DNA from 3 places in the Brenneria goodwinii genome. Region 3 is predicted to be linked to each of the others. Evidence: predicted binding sites of a transcription regulator. Region 3 holds the regulator's gene; each other region holds the start of a gene.
What was found. Region 3 encodes PhoB, which activates phosphate uptake and scavenging genes when phosphate is short. Its sites were predicted from a motif close to CTGTCATAAAACTGNCNNAT; they were not measured.
Positions count from the first base shown of each region.

Region 1: pitA (inorganic phosphate transporter PitA) is a predicted target of PhoB. The motif match lies at 936-955, and genes of this name have one in related genera.
Region 2: glpT (glycerol-3-phosphate transporter) is a predicted target of PhoB. The motif match lies at 1,423-1,442, and genes of this name have one in related genera.

Region 1 covers NZ_CP014137.1:4,138,827-4,141,103, forward strand. The annotation lists gene pitA (inorganic phosphate transporter PitA) at 1-865, opposite strand, end outside; gene ACN28R_RS18380 (BaiN/RdsA family NAD(P)/FAD-dependent oxidoreductase) at 1,146-2,277, shown strand, end outside.
Region 2 covers NZ_CP014137.1:4,641,172-4,643,448, forward strand. The annotation lists gene glpT (glycerol-3-phosphate transporter) at 1-1,325, opposite strand, end outside; gene glpA (anaerobic glycerol-3-phosphate dehydrogenase subunit A) at 1,647-2,277, shown strand, end outside.
Region 3 covers NZ_CP014137.1:2,977,126-2,979,402, reverse strand. The annotation lists gene sbcD (exonuclease subunit SbcD) at 1-589, opposite strand, end outside; gene phoB (phosphate response regulator transcription factor PhoB) at 835-1,524, shown strand; gene phoR (phosphate regulon sensor histidine kinase PhoR) at 1,552-2,277, shown strand, end outside.

The DNA.
Region 1 (2,277 bases), 1.2 Mb from region 3:
GCGACAGATCGATAACATGCCCCAGCGCGGCGCCATGCTGAAGATAATATTCCTGCAGGTTAATCACCGAATCGCGGGTACGGCTGATGTCATAGCCGGACGCATTGATATTGACAATAAATCCGGCCGGCGCCACGCCGATCAACACCAGCATAATCAAACCAATACCTTTCTGACCGTCATTGGCTCCGTGCGAAAAACTGACGCCGATGGCCGATAAGATCAGTGCGGTGCGCGTCCAGAACGGCGGTTTGCGTTTGCCATCCTGCTTTTCACGATCGTTTGGCGTGAGATGCACGCGTTTACGTTTTTTACTGTTATTCCAGAAATTACGTAATAAAAAAACCATCGCGCCGGCAATAATCATCCCGACGATCGGCGACAAGATTAACGACAGGAAGATACTGATCATCTTGGGAATATTGAGCGCATCCATCACGGATGTATCCGTCAGCAGGGCATTGGTTAAACCGATACCGATGATAGCGCCAATCAACGTGTGCGAGCTTGAAGCGGGAAGCCCGAAATACCAGGTTCCAAGGTTCCAGATAATGGCGGCAAGCAGCATGGAAAAGACCATTGCCAGACCATGCGCTGAACTGACATTCAGCAACAAATCCGTAGGAAGCAGATGAACAATGGCGTAAGCAACGCTTAGTCCACCCAACAGTACTCCCAAAAAGTTAAATATTCCCGCCATAACAACAGCGAACTGCGCTTTCATCGCACGGGTGTAAATAACGGTAGCAACGGCATTGGCTGTATCGTGAAAACCATTAATAGCTTCATAAAACAATACAAATAACAAAGCCAGAATCAACATCAGGCTAGTGTAATAATCCAGTCCGGCAAATAAATGTAGCATAAACGTTAGGCCATTGGTGGTCATGAACGCGGCGCATTATCTGCGACAAGCGGTGGTGGGGAAAAGAGAAATATGACATTTTTTTGACTTAGCATATTATGCCATAAGGCAAAAAAGATGATTAATTAATAAAAATCAAACAATTATAAATTTTTACCAAACCATGTAAATTGTTACGCTAGTATCTGACTGAAGCGAACACTACAATTTGCCGCCCAGATGACCGTCGGCCCCGCGCATCAGGGTAGAAAATACGCGAAATCATATCGGAGAATTTATTGTGGAACAGTTTGACGTCGTCATCATCGGCGCCGGCGCGGCGGGATTGTTCTGTGCCGCACAGGCCGGACAACGGGGGCTACGCGTTCTGCTGCTCGACAATGGCAAAAAGCCCGGACGGAAAATCCTGATGTCCGGAGGGGGGCGCTGCAATTTTACCAATCTGTATGCCGAACCTGCCGCCTATCTGTCCCTGAATCCCCATTTCTGCAAGTCCGCTCTGGCGCGATATAGCCAATGGGATTTCATCAGTCTGGTCAATAGCCACCATATCGCCTATCACGAGAAGACCCTCGGCCAGCTATTTTGTGATGATTCAGCCCAACAGATCGTCGATATGTTGGTTAAAGAATGCGAACAGGCTAACGTCACGATCCGTTTACGCAGCGAAGTGGCGGCGGTGGAAAAGGCGGACGACGCATTTACTCTGCAATTAGCCAACGGGACGGCGTTGCGCAGTTCGGCGCTGGTGATTGCCAGCGGCGGCCTGTCCATGCCGGGTCTGGGGGCAACGCCGTTCGGCTATCAAATCGCCCGGCAATTTGGATTGAATGTGTTGCCCACGCGCGCCGCGCTGGTGCCTTTTACGCTGCATAAGCCACTGCTGGAGCATTTACAGACGCTCTCCGGCGTTTCCGTACCGGTGGCGATCGCCGCAGAGAATGGCGTAACGTTCCGTGAAAATATCCTGTTTACCCATCGTGGGCTTTCCGGCCCCGCGGTGCTTCAACTCTCCAGCTATTGGCAGGCCGGCGAATTCGTGACCGTCAATTTTCTGCCGGATCAGGATGTTGCGGCGCTGATTAATGATGAACGGCTGGCGCACCCCAATCAAAGTCTGAAAAACACGCTGGCGCAGTGGCTCCCCAAACGATTGGTCGAGTGTCTGCAAACGCTGGGGCAATTGCCAGACGTCACGTTGAAACAATTGAATAGCGCCCAACAGCGGCAAATCGAGAAAACTATCGGGCAGTGGCAGGTACAACCTAACGGCACCGAAGGTTACCGAACGGCAGAAGTCACCATGGGCGGCGTCGATACCCGCGAGTTATCATCAAAAACCATGGAGGCCAGCAAAGTACCGGGACTGTACTTCATCGGCGAAGTGGTTGACGTAACCGGCTGGCTGGGCG
Region 2 (2,277 bases), 1.7 Mb from region 3:
TTATGCTTTTTCTCACTGATCATGACGATAATTAGCAGAATCACCGACAGGATGCTGCCGCCGATCATCACCATAAAGCCACCGTCCCAGCCGAAGAAGTCCACGGTGTAACCAACGATGGCGCTAGCGGCGACGGAACCGCCGAGATAACCGAACAGACCGGTGAACCCGGCCGCCGTGCCTGCGGCTTTCTTCGGCGCCAGCTCCAGCGCATGCAGGCCGATCAGCATCACCGGTCCGTAGATCAGAAAGCCGATGGTGATCATGCACGCCATATCCACATGCGGATTGCCCACCGGGTTCAGCCAGTACACGACGGTGGCGATGGTGACCAGGGTCATAAAGAATACCCCGGTGGCGCCGCGGTTGCCTTTGAACACCTTGTCGGACATCCAGCCGCACAGCAGCGTGCCGGGGATGCCGGCATATTCGTAGAGGAAATAGGCCCAGGAGGATTTGTCCAGCGCGAAATGTTTTACCTCTTTCAGATAGGTCGGAGACCAGTCAAGAATGCCGTAGCGCAGCAGGTAAACAAATACGTTGGCGATGGCGATGTACCACAGCAGCCGGTTGGGGAAAACGTACTGCATAAAGATTTGCTTCGCGGTCAGCTCCTCTTCGGCTTTCTCATCATAATCAACCGGATAGTCGTTTTTATACTCTTCAATCGGGGGTAAGCCGCAGGACTGCGGCGTATCCCGCATTAGGGCAAAGGCGATCAGCGCGACCAGGATGGCGGCAAACGCCGGCATGTACAGAGCGGCTTTCCAGTCGTTAAACCAGGCCATCCCCAGCAGGAACAGTAGCGGTGGAATACCGCCGCCGACGTTATGCGCGCAGTTCCAGATGGAAACGATGCCGCCGCGTTCCTTTTTCGACCACCAGTGCACCATGGTGCGTCCGCACGGCGGCCAACCCATGCCCTGAAACCAGCCGCACAGGAACAGCAGCACGAACATAATCGCAATGCTGGAGGTGGCCCAGGGCACGAACCCCATAAACAGCATGACCGCAGATGCCAGTATCAGGCCCGCGGGTAGGAACACGCGCGGATTGGAACGGTCGGAGACCGAACCCATGATAAATTTGGAAAAGCCGTAGGCGATCGAAATGCCGGATAGCGCGAAACCGAGATCGCCGCGCGAGAATCCTTGTTCGATCAAGAATGGCATCGCTAGGGCGAAATTTTTGCGCACCAGATAGTAAGCGGCATAGCCAAAGAAGATGCCCATGAAAATTTGCCAACGCAGGCGACGATACAGTGGATCGACTTGATCCGTCGGGATGCGGGACTGGTGTGTGGCGGGTTTAAAAATACTCAGCATTTTTGCCTCCGGTACGTCCGAAAACGATAATTTTTTGTTCTATAACGAACATGAAATTAGCCAATAACGCACTTTTTATCTGTGAGTTACTGCTCAAATGTTACATTTTTATGAAAATGTAACATTTGAGTGTTTTTTATGCGCGGGGTAAGTAACGGAGTTGATGCCGTTGTACCAGTGAATCGAGTGATGACCATCACACTTATTGCTTTTAATCGCCATTTTATTTTCGTTTTATGTTCGATTTTGTTCCTTATCAAACATTGTCCTTGTATTTTGTGTACCAATAGCAATATGTAACGAAGCGCGTGAAGCGAGGACATGATGCAAAAGACGGGGGCATACCGGGAAACCGATGTCATTGTGATTGGCGGGGGCGCGACAGGGGCCGGAACGGTGCGGGATTGCGCCCTACGGGGGCTGCGCTGTCTGTTGCTCGAACGCTATGATATCGCGACCGGGGCTACCGGACGTAATCATGGCCTGCTGCACAGCGGATCGCGTTATGCGGTGACCGATGGCGAATCCGCGCGCGAATGTATTGAGGAAAACCAGATTCTGCGGCGTATCGCCCGTCACTGCGTCGAACCTACCGATGGTCTGTTTATTACCCTGCCGGAAGACGATCTCGCCTACCAGACCCGGTTTATTGCGGCCTGCCAGCAGGCGGGGATCAATGCCCAGGCGATTGATCCGCAAGAAGCCCTGCGGCTTGAACCGGCCGCTAATCCAACGCTTATCGGCGCGGTTCGGGTGCCTGACGGTACGGTCGATCCTTTTCGTCTGACCGCCGCCAATATGATCGATGCCGAAGAGCATGGCGCCGAAGTGCTGACCTACCATGAAACCATCGGTCTGATCCGTCAGGGCGATCGTATTACCGGCGTGCGCGTTTTCGACCATAAAAACGGCGTCGAAAGCGAAATCTATGCGCAGGTGGTGGTTAATGCCG
Region 3 (2,277 bases):
TAACGCCGACGGTCGTCAGATGGCCGGTGGCGATGATGGGCAGCGGCAGCCCCAGTATTTCACGTTTCTGACAGGCCAACTGGTAACACCGCTGGTAATGCTCGGTGATGGCATCCTGCAATGCCTGCTGCTTTTCATCGCCGGATTGTCCGGCCTGGCTGGTTATCAGATCGCGCGGACGCAAAAAGGGGATTGCGCACAGTACGGCGCCGGGCCGCCCCTGACGGTTTTCCAGTACGATCACCTGTTTTTCGACATCGCCATCGACGCTGGCGATCACCCGCGTATTCATAAAGGCCAGCAGATCCCGCGATTCGTTCAGCGTGGCGACGGAGTCATGGTTGCCCGCCAATATGACTAACTGGCAGCCTTTACGCTGTAGATCGACAACAAAACGGTAATACATTTCCCGCGCATAGCTTGGCGGCGAACCGTTATCAAAGATATCTCCTGCTACTATTACAGCATCCACCTGATGCTGTTCGACCTGAGCAATAAGCCAGTGCAGGAAGGCTTGATGTTCGGCCGCACGGCTCTTGGTATAAAAATACTGCCCCAGATGCCAGTCGGCGGTGTGAATAATACGCATGGAACTCCCTGAGCGGTGTGTAATCGCAATGTCTCTGATTATAAACAGCCTGTGCGCGAGCTGTCGTTGCGAAAACATAAGTTTGGAAAGCGGCGCGAAAAAAACGATGTAACAAGGGGAATGCCGATCGGCTGGGCATCGAGGTTGAAAAATGCCCCGGCGTTTTTTTCATAAATCTGTCACAAAACTGACGCATAATGCACAGCGCATGCTAACAGCGACGATGATTAACGGCAGGATTAACAATGGCAAGACGCATATTGGTCGTGGAAGATGAAGCACCGATTCGTGAAATGGTATGTTTTGTTCTGGAGCAGAATGGTTATCAGCCTGTTGAAGCTGAAGATTATGACAGTGCGGTAACACAACTGTCAGAACCTTTTCCTGAACTGGTGTTACTGGACTGGATGCTGCCAGGCGGCTCGGGGTTGCAATTCATCAAGCATATGAAACGTGAAGCGCTGACCCGCGACATACCCGTCATGATGCTAACCGCCCGGGGCGAAGAAGAAGATCGGGTGCGCGGGCTTGAAGTCGGCGCGGATGATTACATTACCAAACCTTTTTCCCCTAAAGAGTTGGTGGCGCGTATCAAAGCAGTGATGCGCCGTATTTCGCCGATGGCCGTTGAAGAAGTGATTGAAATGCGCGGGTTGAGTCTGGATCCTTCCTCGCACCGGGTAACGACGGAAGAACTGGCACTGGACATGGGGCCAACGGAGTTTAAGTTGTTGCACTTCTTTATGACCCATCCTGAACGGGTTTACAGTCGTGAACAGTTGCTCAATCATGTTTGGGGCACTAACGTTTATGTTGAAGATCGCACTGTTGATGTTCATATCCGCCGACTGCGTAAGGCGCTGGAAACCAGCGGGCATGATAAAATGGTGCAAACCGTTCGGGGAACGGGATACCGTTTTTCAACGCGTTATTGAAGGTTGTCGTACCGGAGAAACATCAACGTGCTAGAACGTCTATCATGGAAGAGGCTGGCGCTGGAGCTGGCTTTTTTTTGTCTGCCCGCGCTTTTGCTGGGGCTGGTATTCGGTTATCTGCCCTGGTTCCTTTTAGCTGCTGTTTTAATTGTGCTTTGCTGGCATTTTTACAATCAGCTTAAACTCTCCTACTGGCTGTGGGTCGATCGCAGTATGACGCCGCCGCCGGGCCGCTGGAGCTGGGAACCGCTGTTCTACGGCCTTTATCAAATGCAATTGCGCAACCGGCGGCGGCGGCGCGAATTGGCGCTATTGATTAAGCGTTTTCGTAGCGGCGCCGAATCGTTACCGGATGCGGTGGTGATCACCACCGAAGATGGCACTATTTTCTGGTGTAATCGCTTGGCCCAGCACCTGCTCAATTTCCGTTGGCCGGAAGACAGCGGGCAGAATATCCTCAACCTGCTGCGTTATCCTGAATTCGCCAGCTATATGAAAGGGCAGGATTTCAGCCGTCCGCTAACGTTGCAACTGAACAACTCGCATCACGTTGAATTCCGTATTATGCCTTATTCCGAGGGGCAGTTGCTGATGATGGTGCGCGACATTACCCAGATGCATCAATTGGAAGGGGCCAGACGTAACTTCTTTGCCAATGTAAGTCATGAACTGCGCACCCCTTTAACCGTGTTGCAGGGATATTTGGAGATGATGCAGGATAATGCGCTGGATGACTCTCTGCGCAGTAAGGCT